Regions from separate parts of the Frateuria sp. GZRR33 genome, predicted to be linked through region 1. Evidence: predicted binding sites of a transcription regulator. Region 1 holds the regulator's gene; the other holds the start of a gene.
The links. The regulator FliA, encoded in region 1, starts transcription of late flagellar genes. The targets are predictions, from matches to a motif close to TAAAGTTTNNCNNNCNNNGGCCGATAA.
Positions count from the first base shown of each region.

Region 2: a site for FliA is predicted at 2,351-2,377, ahead of ACFWZU_RS01805 (GGDEF domain-containing protein). Genes of this name have one in related genera too.

Region 1 is NZ_JBHZGK010000002.1:376,311-385,416, forward strand. It holds gene flhA (flagellar biosynthesis protein FlhA) at 1-345, shown strand, start outside; gene flhF (flagellar biosynthesis protein FlhF) at 466-1,902, shown strand; gene ACFWZU_RS04120 (MinD/ParA family protein) at 1,899-2,843, shown strand; gene ACFWZU_RS04125 (RNA polymerase sigma factor FliA) at 2,845-3,648, shown strand; gene ACFWZU_RS04130 (chemotaxis response regulator CheY) at 3,696-4,103, shown strand; gene ACFWZU_RS04135 (protein phosphatase CheZ) at 4,100-4,741, shown strand; gene ACFWZU_RS04140 (chemotaxis protein CheA) at 4,744-6,702, shown strand; gene ACFWZU_RS04145 (flagellar motor protein) at 6,704-7,444, shown strand; gene motD (flagellar motor protein MotD) at 7,572-8,582, shown strand; gene ACFWZU_RS04155 (chemotaxis protein CheW) at 8,611-9,078, shown strand.
Region 2 is NZ_JBHZGK010000001.1:396,143-405,248, forward strand. It holds gene ACFWZU_RS01795 (S10 family peptidase) at 1-174, opposite strand, end outside; gene ACFWZU_RS01800 (3'-5' exonuclease) at 417-2,291, opposite strand; gene ACFWZU_RS01805 (GGDEF domain-containing protein) at 2,469-3,662, shown strand; gene ACFWZU_RS01810 (OsmC family protein) at 3,735-4,160, opposite strand; gene ACFWZU_RS01815 (GNAT family N-acetyltransferase) at 4,303-4,578, shown strand; gene ACFWZU_RS01820 (DUF1345 domain-containing protein) at 4,654-5,334, shown strand; gene ACFWZU_RS01825 (YajQ family cyclic di-GMP-binding protein) at 5,364-5,846, opposite strand; gene ACFWZU_RS01830 (NAD(P)/FAD-dependent oxidoreductase) at 5,938-7,113, shown strand; gene ACFWZU_RS01835 (NAD(P)-dependent oxidoreductase) at 7,260-8,141, shown strand; gene ACFWZU_RS01840 (YaiI/YqxD family protein) at 8,207-8,677, opposite strand; gene ACFWZU_RS01845 (PhzF family phenazine biosynthesis protein) at 8,674-9,106, opposite strand, start outside.

The DNA.
Region 1 (9,106 bases):
CTGGGCCGCCAGATCGTGCAGGAGATCACCGGCCTGGGTACCGAGGTGCCGGTCATCACGCTGGCGCCGGAACTCGAGCAGATCCTCATGAATTCGCTCTCCGGCGGCGGCGTGGCCGGCGCGGCGGTGGAACCGGGCCTGGCCGACCGCCTGCAGCAGAGCGTCGCCGACGCCGCGCGGCGCCAGGAAATGAGCGGCGAAGCGGCCGTGCTGCTGGTCGCGCCGCAGCTTCGTCCGTGGCTCGCCCGCTTCACCCGCCACGTGGCACAGAACCTGCACGTACTGGCTTACAACGAGGTGCCGGACAACCGCAGGGTGCGGCTGGTCCAGGCGCTGGGACGTTGAGGAGCCGGGAATCGTGAATAGCAAATCGGGAATCGCAAAAGCGCGCACGCCATGGGTTGGCGCGAACCGCTTCAACCATTCCCCATTGACCATTCCCCATTCCCGCTTGCGGAGCAAGCAATGAAGATCAAACGTTTCGTAGCGCCGGACATGCGCCAGGCGATGCGCGAAGTGCGCGAGGAGCAGGGCCCGGATGCGGTGATCCTGTCCACGCGCAGGATTGACGAGGGCATCGAGATCATTGCCGCCGTCGATTACGACGAGGCGCTGGTGCGCGAGGCCGCGCGCCATGGCGCGGCGCCTGCGCCGGCCGTGGAGCCGCCGGCGTTGCCGCCGCGTGCCGCCGCGGCGAATCCGCCGCCGCCCCCGCCCCCGGTGGGCGAGGCCCGCGTCGAAACGCTGGCGCCCGCCACTCGTCCGTCGCCCGCCGAGGCTGCCCCGCGGCCCGCGCAGGCGGTCGCGTCCGGGGAAGCACACAAGACGGCACGGCCCGAACCTCGCGCGCCGCGCGCCGCGACCGGCGCCCAGGCCGAGGGCCTGGTCCAGGCCAGGGCGCAGGCGCCGCAGCCGCAGCAAGCACCGGAGATCCCGGCCGAGCCGGTCGTCCACCCGCTTATCGAGCGCGCCGCGCAGGACACCGTGCGCATGCGCGCCGAGCTGTCCAGCCTGCGCGAGATGCTCGAGATGCAGCTCTCCAGCCTGGCCTGGAACGACATGGAACGCCGCCAGCCGATGCACACCCGCGTGCTGCGCGAGCTGACCCGGCTCGGCATCGACGCCGACGTCGCCCGCGCGCTGGCCGACGAGCTGCCGCCGCAGATGACGCCCGAACAGGCGCGCTACCTGCCGCTGGGCATGTTGAGCCGTGGCATCGCCGTCAGCGGCCGCGGCCGCTCGGATGAGGCCGGCGTTACCGCGCTGGTCGGCCCGACCGGCGTGGGCAAGACCACCACGCTGGCGAAGCTGGCCGCCCGCGCGGTGGTGCGCCATGGCGCCTCGCAGGTCGCGCTGGTCAGTACCGACCATTACCGCATCGGCGCCGCCGCGCAGCTGGAGCACTACGGTCGCCTGCTCGGCGTGCGGGTGTATCCGGCCTACGACGCGCAGAGCCTGCGCCAGGTGCTGGAACTGCTGAAGGGCTGCCACACCGTGCTGGTCGACACCGCCGGCCTGGCCGGCAACGACCCGCGGCTGGCCGAACAACTCGACGCGCTGCGCGAGGCCGGCGAGCTGCGCGCCTGCCTGGTGCTGGCCGCCAACGCGCAGGCGCAGTCGCTGGACGACGCCGTGCGTGCGTACCTGCCGGTCAAGCCGCACGCGGCGATCCTGACCAAACTCGACGAGGCGCCCAGCCTCGGCGGCGCACTGTCGGTGCTGATCCGCCACCGGCTGGCGCTGGACTACACCACCGACGGCCAGCGCGTGCCCGAGGACATCGCCGCCGCCGACGCACGCCTGCTGGTATGCCGCGCCGCGCAGGCGCTCAAGGGCAACACGCCGGCCGCCGACGAGGCGGTGCTGGCCGAGCGCTTCGGGACGATGGTGGCCCAGGCATGAGCGGAATCCTTGCAATGAACCAGGCGTGGGGCTTGAAAGACATGTTCAACGCGATCACGGGCGAGCGCGACAGCGCGCCGCCCGCACCGCACCGGCCGCACCAGGCGGCCAACGCCGGCGCACCGCGCCGCCGCTGCCGCGCGATCGCGGTGGCCGGCGGCAAGGGTGGCGTCGGCAAGACCACCGTGGCGGTCAACCTCGGCATGAGCCTGGCGATGGCCGGCCGTGACGTGATGTTGCTCGACGCCGACATGGGCCTGGCCAACGTCGACGTGCTGCTCGGCCTGGCGCCCTCGCGCCACCTGGGCCACCTGCTCGACGGTACCGCCACGCTCGAGGAGCTGGTGCTGGAGGGGCCGCACGGGCTGAAGGTCATTCCCGGCGGATCCGGCGCGCGGCGCCTGGCGCAACTGGGCAACGGCGAGCATGCCGCGGTGATCCGCGCGTTCGACGAGCTGCCCAGGCCGCCGGACTACCTGCTGGTCGACACCGCCGCGGGCCTGTCCGACAACGTGGCGATGTTCGCCGCCGCGACCGACGACGTGGTGCTGGTGGTCTGCGACGAACCGGCTTCGCTCACCGACGCCTACGCGCTGATCAAGGTGCTTTCGCGCGACTTCGGGGTGCGTCGCTTCCGCTTCGTCGCCAACCTGGTGCGCAACCTGGGCGAGGCCCGGGCGCTGCACCAGAAGCTGGCCAAGGTCAGCGACCGCTTCCTGGACGTGGTGCTGGATTTCTTCGGCTTCGTGCCGCAGGACGAGCGGCTCAAGCAGGCCATCCGCCGGCAGAGCGCGGTGGTGGACCTGTGGCCGGCGGCGCGTTCGTCGCAGGCATTCAAGCAATTGGCGGGTGCGGTCGATAACTGGGAGGAACCCGCGCGCGCGGGCCTGGACCGCATCGCGTTTTTCGGTGGCCAGGCCGTGACGGCGTCGGGGTGGTGACATGAGCGTGGCATCGGAATATCTCCAGCTGCAAAAACAGAGTGCAGACGAGTTGGTGCGCCAGCACGCGCCACTGGTGCGGCGTATTGCCTATCACCTGATGGGCCGCCTGCCGCCGAGCGTGGACGTGGGCGACCTGATCCAGTCGGGCATGATCGGCCTGCTCGAGGCCGCGCGGCACTACGCGACCGATCGCTCGGCGAGCTTCGAGACCTACGCCGGCATCCGCATCCGCGGCGCCATGCTGGACGAGCTGCGCAAGACCGACTGGACCCCGCGCTCGGTGCATCGCAAGGTGCGCGAAGTGGCCGAGGTGGTGCGCCAGATCGAGATCGAGACCGGCGCCGACGCCGAGGACGCCGAGGTGATCAAGCGGCTGGGCGTGAGCGCGGAGGAGTACCACCAGATCCTCGCCGATGCCGCCAGCGCGCGCCTGCTCAGCCTGACCGCGCCCGACGACGGCGACGGTGCGCCGGCCTTCGACGTGGTCGACCAGGGCAACCTGGGTCCGGCCGAGAGCATCGAACAGGAAGGCCTGCGCCAGGCGCTGATCGACGGCATCTCCGGCCTGCCCGAGCGCGAGCAACTGGTCATGTCGCTGTACTACGAGCAGGAATTGAACCTGAAGGAAATCGGCGCCGTGCTGGGCGTGACCGAGTCGCGCGTGTGCCAGATCCATGGCCAGGCGATCGTGCGGTTGCGCGCGCGCCTGGGCGATTGGCGGGATGGGAATGGGGAATCGGAAATGGGCAATCGCAAAGGCAAAAGCCGCCGTGCCCAACCCGATCGCTCCTCGCCCCGCTGACGATTGACCATTAACGATTCCCCATTCCCCTTTTTCCAGAGGAAAAAATGGACAAGAACATGAAAATCCTCGTGGTGGACGACTTCTCCACCATGCGGCGCATCGTCAGGAACCTGCTGGTGGAGCTGGGCTTCACCAACACGCTGATCCAGGAAGCCGACGACGGCAACAATGCGATGACCATGCTGAAAAGCCAGCCGTTCGACATGGTCGTGACCGACTGGAACATGCCCAACATGACCGGCATCGACCTGCTGCGCGCGATCCGCGCCGAGCCCTCGCTCAAGGGCCTGCCGGTGCTGATGGTCACCGCGGAGAACAACCGCGACCAGATCATCGCCGCCGCCCAGGCGGGCGTGAACGGCTACATCGTCAAGCCGTTCAACGCGGTCACGCTCAAGGAGAAGCTCACCAAGATCTTCGAGCGCCTCGCCGCCGCGGGGGCCAGCGCATGAGCGCCGTCCTCTCCACCTTCGACGAGAGCGCGCTGCCGGTCGAGCTGCAGGACCTGCTCAACAGCCAGGACGGCGCCGCCTTCGAGCAGGCGCTCGACGCGCTGGTGCGCCAGCGCGAGCAGCACCTGTTCCGTGCGCTGGGCCTGCTCGCGCGCGACCTGCATGGCGCGGTCAGCCGGCTCGGCAACGACCTGGCGCAGGAAGGCGTGCCGGGCAAGGTCGCCGACGTGCGCAAGCACCTGAACGACGTGCTGGAGATGAGCGCGCAGGCGGCCCATCGCAGCATCGACTTCGCCGAGCGCATGAGCCCCGAAGCGGACGCGCTGGCGCAGAGCGCCGAACAGGTGCTCGCTTCGGCCGCGCCGTGCGACCCGGTCGCCGACCTGGCCCGCCAGGCCAACGCGTTCGCCGGCAACTGCCGCGACGGCCTCAACGACATGGTCATGGCGCAGTCCTGGCAGGACCTGTCCGGCCAGCGCATCAAGAAGGTGGTCAACTTCATCGAGTCGGTCGAGGCGTCGCTGCTGGAACTGGTTCGCCTGACCGGCGCGCTCTCCGGTCGCGAACCGCCGCCGGTGGTGGAGAAGATCTCCGGACAGGACGAGGCGGACCGCCTGCTCAGCGAATTCGGGTTCTGAGCATGGACCCCTCGCTCGACGCCGAACTGCGCGACGATTTCCTGGTCGAGGCCGGGGAGCTGGTCGAGCGCCTGTCGGAAGAACTGGTCGAGCTGGAGGCCAACCCCCGCGACGCCGAGTTGCTCAACGCGGTGTTCCGCGCGTTCCACACGGTCAAGGGTGGCGCGGGCTTCCTCGCCATCGATCCGATGGTGCAGCTGTGCCACCACGCCGAGGACCTGCTCAACGTCGCCCGCAACGGCGCGCTGGTGCTGGACTCGGCGCGGATGGATGCGCTGCTCGAAGCACTCGACCTGCTCAACGCGATGATGGATGCGTTGCGCAGCGGCGCCTCCATGGCGATGCCGCCGCCGGCGCTGCTCAAGCGGTTGATGCCCGGCGCCGCGGTGCCCGCACCGGCTCCGCCGCCGGTGGCCGCGCCGGTCGCCGCGCCGCCGGCCGACGGCAGCATCGACGACAGCGAATTCGAAGCCCTGCTCGACAGCCTGTATGGCACCGCCGCGCCAGGCACCGTGCCGCCGGCCGCGCCTGCGCCCGCGACCATCAATGATGACGAGTTCGAAGCGCTGCTGGACAACCTGCACGGCACTGCCGCGCCGGGTGCCAGCGCCGCGCCGACGCCCGGCACCAGCATCGCCGACGACGAATTCGAGGCCTTGCTCGACAACCTGCACGGCAAGGGCGGTGCGCCTGGCGCCGTGCCGGCGCCGGTGCCTGCTGCCCCTGCGCCTGCGCCTGCGCCTGCGCCGGCCCCGGCCCCGGCCCCGGCCCGCGCCGCCGCGGCGGCCGAAACCAGCGTTCGCGTGGACACCGGCCGGCTCGACGCGCTGGTCAACCGCGCGGGCGAACTGGTGCTGGTGCGCAACCGCCTGCAGAGCCTGGCCCAGAAAAGCGGCGACGAAACGCTGGCGCAGGCCGCGGCCGAGCTCGATCGTGTCGCCGACGAGATGCAGGGCGCCGTGCTGGCGATGCGCATGCAGCCGGTCGGCCGCCTGTTCCAGCGCTTCCCGCGCATCGTGCGCGACCTCGCCCGCCAGCTGGGCAAGGAAGTGGACCTCGTCACCGAAGGCGAAGGCACGGACCTGGACCGCAGCCTGGTCGAGGCGCTCGCCGATCCGCTGATCCACCTGCTGCGCAACGCGCTCGACCACGGCCTGGAAATGCCCGAGGAGCGGACCAGGGTGGGCAAGTCCCGCCGCGGCATCGTGCGGCTGTCCGCCAGCCAGCGCGGCGAGCGCATCGTCATCGCGGTGAGCGACGACGGCCGCGGCATGAATCCCGAGGTGCTCAAGCGCAAGGCGGTCGAGAAGGGCGTCATCGACGAGGCCCAGGCCGCGCGCCTGACCGAGAACGAGTGCTACGAGCTGATCTTCCGCCCCGGCTTTTCCACCGCCGCGCAGATCTCCGACATCTCCGGCCGCGGCGTGGGCATGGATGTGGTCAAGACCCGCGTGGCGGAGCTGGGCGGCACGCTGCAGGTGCGCTCTAAGCTGGGCCACGGCAGCGAACTGGAACTGACCGTGCCGCTGACGCTCGCGATCCTGCGCGTGCTGATGGTGCGCGTGGGCCCGCGCCTGTTCGCGCTGCCGCTCTCCAACGTGGAGGAAGTGTTCGAGCTGACCGCCGGTCAGGACCGCATGCTCGACGGCCGCCTGGTCGCCAACCACCGCGGCCGCGCACTGCCGCTGGGCGACCTGGCCGGCTGGGCCGGCGTACTGGGTGCCGCGCCGCGCCACGTCGTGGTGCTGCACATCGGCCACCAGCGCATGGGCTGCCTGGTGCACGAAGTGCTCGGCCGCGAGGACGTCATGGCCAAGCCGCTCGGGCCGCTGTTCGAAGGCGTGCCCGGCATCGCCGGCGCGACCGTCACCGGCGATGGGCGGCTGGCGCTGGTGCTCGACCTGGCCGGCCTGGCCGACGACGGCGGGCAACTGCTGCCGTCACTGAGGGCGGCGGGCTGACATGGACCTGGTGAGCCTCGTCGGCACGATCCTGGCCTTCCTGGTCATCATCGTGGGCACCATTCTGAAGGGCTCGACAGTCGGCGCCCTGGTGAACCCGGCAGCGTTCGTGATCGTCTTCGCCGGCACCATCGCCGCACTGATGGTGCAGACGCCGGGCAGCGTGCTGCGCCGTGCGCTGGGCATGCTGCCGATGGTCTACCGGCCGCCGGTATTCCAGCCGTCCGACCTCATCACGCGGATCATCGGCTGGAGCGAGATTTCACGCCGCCAGGGCCTGCTCGGCCTGGAACCGCAGATCGAGGAGGAGCACGACGGCTTCGTCCGCAAGGGCCTGCAGATGCTGGTCGACGGCGGCGAGCCTGACGCGATCCGCGGCGTGCTCGAGGTCGAGATGGAGGCGCGCGAACACAACGAACTGGTCGCCGCCAAGGTGTTCGAGAACGCCGGCATCTACTCGCCCACCATGGGCATCATCGGTGCCGTCATGGGCCTGATGGCGGTGATGCAGAACCTTGCCGACCCCAGCAAGCTCGGCCACGGCATCGCCGCCGCGTTTGTCGCCACGATCTACGGCGTGGCGCTGGCCAACCTGCTGATGCTGCCGATGTCCTCACGGCTCAAGGGCCTGGTGCGCAAGCAGACGCAGATGCGCGAGATCCTGGTCGAGGGGCTGGTGTCGATCGCCGAGGGGGACAACCCGCGGCAGATCGAGGCCAAGCTGCAGGGGTATCTGTCGTGAGCCGGGCGCCGCGCCGCCTTGTCTCCCTCCCCTGCGTGCAGGGGAGGGTTGGGGAAGGGTGCTCTTCGGCCCGTGCCACCTACCCCCTCCCAACCTTCCCCTGCCAGCAGGGGGAGGAGTTGTGGCCATGAAACGCAAGCACCACGAAGACCACGTCAACCACGAGGCATGGGCGATCCCGTATGCCGACCTGATGACGCTGCTGCTCGCCTTCTTCGTGGTGATGTACGCCGTCTCGGTCGTCAACGAGGGCAAGTACCGCGTGATGTCCGAGTCGATCATCGAGGCGTTCAACGGCTCCAGCCATGTGATCGCGCCGATGCCGCCGCAGAGCGCCAAGCCGCACAACGTCGACCCGGCCATCGCCGCGCCGCAGAGCCAGCCCGGCGCCGCCGTGGCGCCGGTCGCGGTGCCGATCCCGCTGCGCCCGGCGCCGCGGCGGATGGTCGCCGAACGCGCCCCGCACGAGACCATGCGCGACGTGCAGGCTGCGCAGGAGGCACAGCGCCAGGCCAACCTCACGCGCATCCAGCACGAAGTGGAAAAGGCGCTGCAGCCGCTGATCGACAAACAGCAGGTCGTCGTGCGGCGCACGCCGAACTGGCTGGAAATCGAGATCCGCACCGACATCCTGTTTCCCAGCGGTGTGGCGCAGCTCTCGCACCAGGCCGACGCCGTGCTCAGCAACCTGGGCGGTATCCTCGCGCCGTTCGGCAACCCGCTGCGTATCGAGGGATACACGGACGACAAGCCGATCAACACGGCCGTCTTTCCGTCCAACTGGGAACTCTCCGCCGCACGCGCCGCCAGCGTGGCGCGGCTGTTCACCGAACACGGCGTGAGCCCCGCGCGGCTGGGCATCATCGGCTGGGGCCAGTTCCGCCCGGCAGCCGACAATGCGACCCTGGAAGGCCGCAACCGCAACCGCCGCGTGCTGGTGGTCGTGCTGAGTGACCATGCCATGCCGACCCGCTATTCGGGCGACGCCGACCAGGCGGGCCAGCTCGCCGATGCCGCGTCCCCCACCGACGCGCCGCCCGATGGCCTTGCCAAAGCGGGCGCGCAGGAGCACCTGGCCAAACCGGCGGTGCACCTGGTCGAGCCACCCCTGATCGTCACGCCCGGGCACGGCAAATGAGCCGCGCCCCCACCATGGAGCGAAGGCCATGAATTCCCCGGCCACCCCTTCCGGCAACACCCGGCACTGGCTCACCTTCCAGCTCGACGGGCAGGCCTATGCCGCGCCGCTGGCACAGGTGAGCGAAGTGATCCGGGTCGGCGAGGTGACGCCGGTGCCCGGCGCCGCGCCTGACCTGCTCGGCGTCCGCCACCTGCGCGGACGCGTGCTGCCGGTGCTCGACGGGCGCCGCCGGCTGGGCCTGCCGCCGCGCGATGGCGACACGGACAGCGCGCGTGTGGTGATGCTCAGCCACGCCAGCCATGCCGTCGGCCTGCGCGTGGATGCGGTCGGCGAGCTGCTGCTGCCGGGCGCCGACGCGATCGCGCCACCGCCGCCCGGGCGTGCCGTGCGCGTGGACGATCCGGTCGTCGGCGTGCTGCCGTGGAAGGGCGGCTTCGTCGCGCTGCTGGATGTGCGCCGGCTGTGCCGGCTGCCGGAGTCGGATGCGGCGTGAGCGGGGTCTTGCCGCAAGGCTTTCCCTA
Region 2 (9,106 bases), on a different contig from region 1:
CGTGCGGCCGTCGATCTGCGCGGTCTGCCGGGTGTGCGCGTCGGCGGGGAAGGGCGGCAGGTGGAAGTCGCCTTGGCTGGCCTCGGCGGCGGGCTTGTCGGCGGCGACGGCGGGGGCGGCGAGGCCGGCCAGCAGCGAGGCGGCCAGCAGGGTGGCCTGGAGAGTCTTGCGCACGGTGATTCCCCTTGTTGCGGAAACGGCCAGCCTAGCGGGTGGTGGGGCTTGAGGGGTGTGCCCAAAGGCATGGGGGGCCGGGGCAAGGCTTCCCCCATCCGCCTGTCGGCACCTTCCCCCGTTCAACGGGGGAAGGCTTACTCAGGTGGCTCCGCGTGCGACGTTGGTCGCATGTTCGATCCTTCCCCCGTTCACGGGGGAAGGTGCCCGAAGGGCGGATGGGGGCGACCGGAGCGCGATCCTCAGGCCGGCAGGGCGACCAACTGGTCCTGCACCTGGTTGATCGCGTCGCGGATGCGCTTGCTGAACACCGAGTCGTCGTGGTGGATCAGCACCAGCCGCTCGGTGGCGCGCGTCATCGCCACGTAGAGCAGGCGCGCCTCCTCGGCCTCGTCCTTGCCTTCCTTGGGCAACGACCCCAGGCCCGGGATGATCACGAACGGGAACTCCAGCCCCTTGCTCGAATGCATCGTGACCAGCTTCACCGTGTCACCGACGGCGAACAGCGCGCCCTTGCCGCGGCCCTCGGCCAGCCGCGCGGGAATCCCCTCGCGTTCCAGCGCCTCGGCAAGCTTCTCGCCCTCCCACTGGTTGCGGAAGATCACCGCCATCTCCGACCACGGCCGGCCGTGCGCCTGTTCGTCACGCAACTGCGCGATCAGCACCGTGAGCTGGGCCGGCGCGGTCTCCACGCGGATCAGCTCCGGCACCGGGCCGCGGCGGCCGGCGCTCTCCGGGGCCACCAGCGGCACGCCGTCGCCGTCGTCGTCACGCTCGATGAGCAGTTCGTTGGCAAAGCCACGCGCCACCGCCAGGATCTCCAGCGTGTTGCGGTAGTTGAGCTTGAGGATGGTGGTGCGGCCCTGCGCCTGGATGCCCAGGCTCTTCCAGCTCACCTTGCGCCGGTCGGCCTTGCCGTAGATGTTCTGCGCGTCGTCATAGAGCACCAGCAGCGAATTGGTCGCCGGGTCGATCATCTGCACGATCAGCTTGTACCAGTCCGGCTCGAAGTCGTGGCCTTCGTCGACCAGCACCGCGCCGTACTGGAAGCGCGGGATCTGGCCCTTGTCGACGCCGGCGATCACCCGCTCGACCATCTGCGCGAAGAACCCGTCCGCGCCCTTCGGCGGCAATTCCACGTGGTAGGCCGTGAGCATCTTGTGGCACCACTTGTGGAAGTTGTAGACCTGCACTTTCTCGGCCAGCCCGCGCTCGCCGATCAGTTGTTCCAGCCGCGCGGCGAGCGTCTTGTTGTAGCAGAGCACGAGGATCGGCCGGTTCATCGCCCGCGCCAATTGCATGGCGCGGAAACCCAGGATCATGGTTTTTCCCGAGCCCGCGACGCCGTGAATGATCCGGTGCTCGTCGCCCAGCGAGCGCGCCAGCTGCTCCTGCTGTGCGTCCATCACCTTGACCAGTTCGGGGATCTGCAGCGGCCGCACCGCCGCGTCGGTCGGGCCGAACAGGCCGAACTGGCCGCTGCCGGCCTCCACCCGCAGCTCGGGGAACAGGTGCCAGCGCACGCGATCGATCTGCGGCAGCGTCATCGCAACCGGGAAGGCGTAGGGGAACATCGCCCACAGCCGCTCCTGGAAATCCTCCGACTCGACCGATTCGTAGAACTCGTCGCGGCAGATCGCCAGGTGCGCCGGGATCACCGCCTCCAGCCCGCCGTCCTCGAACTGCTTGCGGCTGATGTTGGACAGCACCACGCCCCACGCCCACGGCATGATGATCTTGCCGGCATGGCGGTGCCCCGGCGGGAAGCGCAGCGCCGGGTCGCGCTCGAGCACCACGCCGATCTCCAGTGCATAGGCGCGCGCCTGCAGCAGTGGGTGGTTCTCCTTCACCAGGCCACGCTCGGTGACCAGCGTGAACTGCGTACTGTCGGCGTGCTGGATGGTCTCGGCCTTCCAGTCCTTCACCTCCAGCACCAGCAGCCCGCGGCGCGGGTGGAACACCACGAAGTCCGGGCGCCGCTGCTTCAGGCCGACCGGCACGTCGTACCAGAGCAGGTAGTCGTCCTCCAGCTTCTGTTCCAGCCGCTGGGCGAAGCGCTTCTCGCCCGCGGTCATGCGGGGCAGGCAGCTGTTGAGGGTCGGGATCAGGGTGGCCATTCCGCGTCCGTTTGGGCTTTTTGCGTGGAAAGTAGCGGACCTGGGGGCGCTGTCAACGCTAAAGTCGCGCCAGCCAGCGCCGATACGACGGGCGACGACCGGGCAAGGAGCGCCATCGCGGACACGCGATATCAGGGCGGGAGCCATCGTCACGTTCGGGCGCGGGGAGAGCCCAGCATGCCCATGCATATCGAAACGCTGTCGCTGATCAGTGCCGTCCAGTCGCTGGTGCTGGCCATCCTGCTGTGGGCCGGCACGCACGGCGGCCCCGGCGCCGCACGCACCAGCCTGAAGATGCGCGCCGGGGCACTGGCGGTCGAATCGGCTGCCTGGGGCATGCTGGCGGCGCAAGCCTGGGTGCACCCGGCGCAGCTGGTGCTGGGCGGCAACGCGCTCAACCTGATGGCGCAGGGCATGTCGGTGGTCGCGCTGCGCATGCTGCTGGGTGAATCGTTGCGCTGGCGCACTGCGCTGGCGATCGGCGTGGTGGGCTGGCTGGGGGTGGCCTGGTTCGGGGTGGTCGAGGCGGACTACCGCATGCGCGTGCTGTGGGGTTCGGCCGCGATCCTGGCCGACATCGCGCTACGCATGCAGGCACTGCTGCGCGGCGGGCCGCGGCACAGTTCCCGGGCGCGGGTGGCGCTGGTGGTCATGAACGCCGCCGCGGCGCTGCTGCTGGTCTGGCGCAACGGCCAGTTGTGGTTCGACCTGAACCCGCCGGGGGACATCATCCAGCCCAGCACCGTCAACTACATCTACGTGTTGCTGTCGGGCATGCAGCCGTTGTTCCTCAGCATCGGCTTCCTGCTGCTCTACAACGAGACGCTGCAGCGCGAGCTGCACCAGCTGGCGCGGGTCGATCCGCTCACCGGCGTGAAGAACCGCCTGGCGCTGACCGAGAACGCGACCCAGATGCTGTCCCAGGCCAATCGCGGGGGGCGCTCGATGGGCGTGCTGATGATCGATGCGGACCACTTCAAGAGCGTCAACGACCGCTTCGGCCATGGCGGTGGCGACAAGGTGCTGCTGGCGCTGGTGCGCAGCATCCGGGCGACGCTGCGCGCCGGCAACGTGATCGGGCGCATCGGCGGGGAGGAATTCGTGGTGCTGGCGCCCGACACCAGCCTGGAGCAGGCACTGGTGCTGGCCGAGCGCATCCGCGGCACGGTCGAGTCCACGCCACTGCTGGTGGACGGGCACCTGCTGCAGCTGACGGTATCGATCGGCGCCGCGGCGACCGAGCCCGGCGAGAGCGACGTGGGGGCCCTGCTGCAGCGCGCCGACGCGGCGCTGTACGCGGCCAAGCACGCTGGCCGCAACCGGGTGATGGCATCCGATCCGGCGCTGGTCGGGCGGCGCCTGCTGGCCTGATCCGCCGGCGGGCTCTCGGCCCATCTTCCCGTGCGACCGCGGTGGCTCAAGCCACTTGCGCCTTCTCTGCCGTCAGCCTTCCAGCGCGGCGTCGAGCGCGATGTCGGCGCGCAGCACCTTGGACACCGGGCAACCCTGCTTGGTCTCCTGCGCGATGCGCTGGAACGTGTCGGCATCGCTGCCCGGCACGCGGGCACGGCAGTTCAGCGCGATGGTGGTGATGGCGAAGCCGTCGCCCTGCTTGTCCAGCGTCACCTGCGCCCTCGTCTCGATCCGCTCCGGCGTCAGCCCGGCGTTGCCCAGGCCCAGCGAGAGCGCCATCGAGAAACAGCCGGCCAGCGCGGCGCCGATCAGTTCCTCCGGGTTGGTGCCGGGACCGTCCTCGAAGCGCGACGCGAAGCCGAACGGTGCCTCGCGCAACACGCCGGTCTGCGTGGAGATGGTGCCCTGGCCGTCCTTCAGGCCGCCGGTCCAGGTGGCGGAAGCGGATTTCTTCATGGCGTTTCCCTCGGGCTCGGATGGACGGGGCAGTGTGGGCGCCGCGCCATGCAGGCCACGCGAACGCACGCCGGCGACCGCTTCACGCGCGTTTTGCCAGCGCCAGCCGTAAGCTTCCGGCTTTCCATCGGCGAGCATCGGCATGAGCTTCGACATCCGGCACGATCCCTCGGCCCAGCGCTTCGAAACCGTGGTGGACGGCCAGCATTGCGAACTGGATTACCGCCTGTCCGGCAAGGTGATGACGATCACCCACACGGGCGTGCCGGTCGCCGTGGAAGGCCGCGGCATCGCCTCGGCGCTGACCCAGGCCGCGATGGAAGCCGCGCGCGCCCAGGGTTGGACCGTCGTGCCCGCCTGCGGCTATGCCGCGGCCTGGTTGCGCCGGCATCCCGAGTTTGCCGATCTGCAGGCCTGATCGGGCGCTCCCGCCGTTGTGCCCGCCGTGCGGCCTCGGCCACACTGGCGCCGGCGCGCGGTCGCAGGAGGCCCGATGAGCGATTCCCACCCCAACGGCAAGCGGCATCGCCGCCACGGGCTCGTCCATGCGTTGCGCGCGCGGCCCTCGCTGCTCCTCGGCGGCGTGGCGCTGCTGGTGGTGGCCGTCGGGGCGTGGGGGCTGGGCATGCATCCGGCGCCGGCGTTCCTGCTCGGCTTCGACGCCGGCGCGCTGTCCTTCATCGGCCTGCAACTGCGCGAGTTCCACCGGGCGACGCCCACCAGCATGCGCGAGAAGGCACGCCGCGAGGACGCCGGGCGCTGGGGCATCCTGTGGAGCGGGGTGGCGATCTCGACCGTGGTGCTGGTGGCGCTGGGCACCGAACTGGAGGCGGGCAAGACCGGCGGGCTGCCCGCCATCGTGGTGGCGGCCGCGAGCATCATGCTCAGCTGGGGCTTCCTCAACACGCTGTTCGCGCTGCATTACGCACACGGCTACTACGGCGGCTACGGCGAGCAGCACAAAGGGCTGGACTTTCCCGGAGGCGGCGAGCCCGATTACTGGGACTTCGCCTATTTCGCCGTGGTGATCGGGATGACCTTCCAGGTGTCCGACGTGCAGGTCACCAGCCGCGAATTGCGCCGGATGGTGCTGGTGCACGGCGTGATCGCCTTCTTCTTCAACGTGTTCATCGTGGCGGTCAGCGTGAACATCGTGGCCGGGCAGGGCGCGTAGGCAGGCAACTGCTGCGAGAAGGGTCGCACTCAGTCGCGGAAGTTGTCGAACTGCAGCGGCAACTCGACCTCGGACTTGCGCAGCTGGGCGATCGCCAGTTGCAGGTCGTCGCGCTTCTTGCCGGTCACGCGCAGCTTGTCGCCGTTGATCTGCGCCTCGACCTTGAGATTGGCCGCCTTCAGCTCGGCCACCAGCTTCTTGGCCACCGGCTGCTCGATGCCCTGCTTGACGGTGATCTTCTGCCGCGCACCGCCCAGGTTCACCTCCGGCTCGGCCACGTCCAGTGCGCGGATGTCGATCTTCCGGCTGGTCAGCCGGCCGCGCAGGATGTCGAGCATCTGCTGCAGCTGGAAATCGCTGGGCGCGCGCTGGGTGATCACGTAGCCGTCCAGCTCGTAGCTGGCGTCGATACCCTTGAAGTCGAAGCGGTTGGCCAGCTCGCGGTTGGCCTGGTCGACCGCGTTGGTGAGTTCGTGCTTGTCCACTTCGGAGACGACGTCGAAGGAAGGCATGGTGGGCACCTGATCGGGTTGGAAAGCGTCAAAGTGTAAGCGCTCGGCGATAATGTGCGGCCAGCGCCCGGTGCGCGCTCCCTGCCATTGAATGAAAACCGACGTCCTCATCATCGGCGCAGGTGCCGCCGGCCTCATGTGCGCGATCACCGCCGGCCAGCGCGGCCGGCGCGTGCTGGTGCTCGACCACGCCAACAAGCCGGGCAAGAAGATCCTGATGTCCGGCGGCGGGCGCTGCAATTTCACCAACCTGGGCGTGACGCCGTCGAACTACCTGTCGGCCAACCCGCACTTTGCGAAGTCCGCGTTGGCTCGGTACACGCCGGCCGACTTCATCGCGCTGGTGGAGAAGCACCGCATCGCCTACCACGAGAAGGAGCTCGGCCAGTTGTTCTGCGACGACTCCTCCAAGCAGATCGTGCGCATGCTGCTGGACGAGTGCGCGGCCGCCGGCGTGCGCGTGGAGACCGGCTGCGCCGTGGAACGCGTGCGCCACGGCGAGGCCGGTTTCAGTGTGGCCACGGCGCGCGGTGAAGTGCATGCCCAGGCGCTGGTGGTGGCCAGCGGTGGGCTGTCGATTCCGAGCATGGGCGCCACCGGCTTCGGCTACGAACTGGCGCGCCAGTTCGGCCACGCCGTGTTGCCCACGCGTGCCGGGCTTGTGCCGCTGACGTTGAGCGGCAAACATCAGGAGCGCTACGCGGAGCTGGCCGGCGTGGCGCTGGCGGCCGAGGCGCGCTGCGGCCGGCAGGCGTTCCGTGCGGGGCTCCTGTTCACCCATCGCGGCGTCAGTGGGCCATCGATCCTGCAGATTTCCTCCTACTGGCACCCGGGCGAGGAGCTGCGGCTGGATCTGCTGCCTGACCGCGACGCCGCGGACTGGCTGCCTGCCCAGCGCGCGGCACGCCCGGCGGCCGAACTGAAGACCGTGCTGGGCGACGTGCTGCCGAAACGGCTCGCCCAGCGCCTGTGCGAGCTCGACTTCGGCAACCGCCCCATGCGCCAGTACCGCGAGGCGGAGCTGGCCGCGATCGGCACCCGCATCAACGACTGGCCGCTGGTCGCCAGCGGTACCGAGGGCTACCGCACCGCGGAGGTGACCCTCGGCGGCGTGGATACCGACGGCCTGTCCTCCAGCACCATGCAATCGAAGCTCGTGCCGGGGCTGTACTTCATCGGCGAGGTGGTCGACGTGACCGGCTGGCTGGGGGGCTACAACTTCCAGTGGGCGTGGGCATCGGGCCATGCCGCCGGCGAGGTGGCGTGAGCGCTGGAACCGCAGGCTGGGCTTGAGCCCACCGTTCCGGGGCGCCAGACGCCCGGTGGGCTGAAGCCGGTCCGGCGCGTCGCGTTTGCATGCCTTCAACACCGCCGGTGTTCCATTAACCGGCCGCTCCACCAGGAGAACTTCCCATGAACATCGGCTTCCTCGGACTCGGCGCCATGGGCAGCGCCATGGCCAGCAACCTGCTCGCCGCAGGCCACGCGTTGACCGTGTGGAACCGTTCCGAAGGCCCCACCGAGCCGCTCGCCTCGCTCGGTGCCAAGGTCGCGCGCACGCCCGGGCGGGCGGTGCAGGGCCAGGTCGTGCACAGCATGCTGGCCAACGACCAGGCGGTGCGCGAGGTGTTCCTCGACGGTGGCGTGCTGGACGAGATGGATCGCGGCACCGTGCACGTCAACCACGCCACCATCTCGGTGGCGCTGGCACGCGAGCTGGCCCAGGCGCACGCGGAGCGCGGGCTGGGCTACGTCGCCGCGCCGGTGTTCGGTCGACCGGACATGGCCGCGGCGGCCAAGCTCAACATCGTGGTGGCGGGCCACCCGCACCTGGTCGAATCGGTGCGACCGCTGCTGGAGGTGCTGGGCAGCCGGCTGTGGCCCGTCGGCGAGGCGCCCGAGCGCGCCAACGTGGTGAAGCTGGCCGGCAACTTCATGCTCGCCTCGGCGATCGAAAGCATGGCCGAGGCCAGCGCGCTGACGCGGGCACATGGCGTCAGCGCGGCCGACTTCCTGGAGATCATGACCAACACCCTGTTCGCCGCGCCGGCCTACCAGGGCTACGGACGGCTGATCGCCGAAGAGCGCTACGCACCGCCGGGCTTCGCGTTGCCGCTGGGGCTGAAGGACGTCAACCTCGCGCTCGCCGCGGGGGAGGCGGCCCGGGTGCCGCTGCCGTTCGCCGGCGTGGTGCGCGATGCGCTGATCGAAGCGCTGGCCGGCGGCGGCGAGGGGCTGGACTGGGCGGCGCTGGCGCAGGTCGCCGCGCGCCGCGCACACCTCGATGGACCGTAGGGTGGGCTTCAGCCCACCGGCTTTCGCTGGTGATCAAGGTCGGTGGGCTGAAGCCCACCCTACGCTCACTTACAAGCTCTTCGGCGCTGCTGCAGCCAGCGGTCGAGCTGGTTGGCGAAGGCCTGCCGGTCGCGCGCATGGAACGCCGCCGGGCCGCCGGTATCCACGCCGGCGCCGCGCAGCTCGTCCATGAAGTTGCGCATCGACAACCGCTGCGCGATGGTCTCGCGCGTGTACAGCTCGCCGCGCGGGTGCAGCGCCAGCGCGCCCTTGTCGATGGCCTGCGCGGCCAGCGGGATGTCCTGCGTCACCACCAGGTCGCCCGCGGCCAGTCGCTGCACGATCTCGTTGTCGGCCACGTCGAACCCGCCGGCCACCTGGATCGCCCGCACCCAGCGCGTGGACGGCGTGCGCAGCATCTGGTTGGCGACCAGCGTCACCATCACCTGCGCACGTTCGGCCGCGCGGAACAGGATCTCCTTGATCGGCCCCGGGCAGGCGTCCGCGTCGACCCAGATCTGCGGCGCGCCGCTCACGCGCCGTTCCAGTGCAGCAGGCCGTCGACGACCGTGCGTGCGCGCCCACCGACCCAGATCGCGTCCGGCTCGATGCGTGCCAGCAGGCGCGCGTCGTGGCCCATCTCGCGCCCCTGGCTGATCGCATAGCCGCGCGCCAGCGCACCGTGCGGCTCGGCCTGGGCGATGTACGCGGCGATCAGGCCGTTGGCGGCGCCCGAAGCCGGGTCCTCGACGATACCCACGCCGGCGGGGAAGGCGCGCACCACCAGTTGGTAGTGACCCGACGCGCTGCGTGCGAATGCGCACAGGCCCATGCTGCCCGTGGCGCGGGCCAGCGCGCCGATGGCGCTGTGGTCGGGCAGCCAGCCACGCAGGCCCGCCTCGTCGGCGACCTCGGCCAGCCACCAGCGGCGCCCGCCGTCGACCAGCGCCGGCGGCAGCATGCCC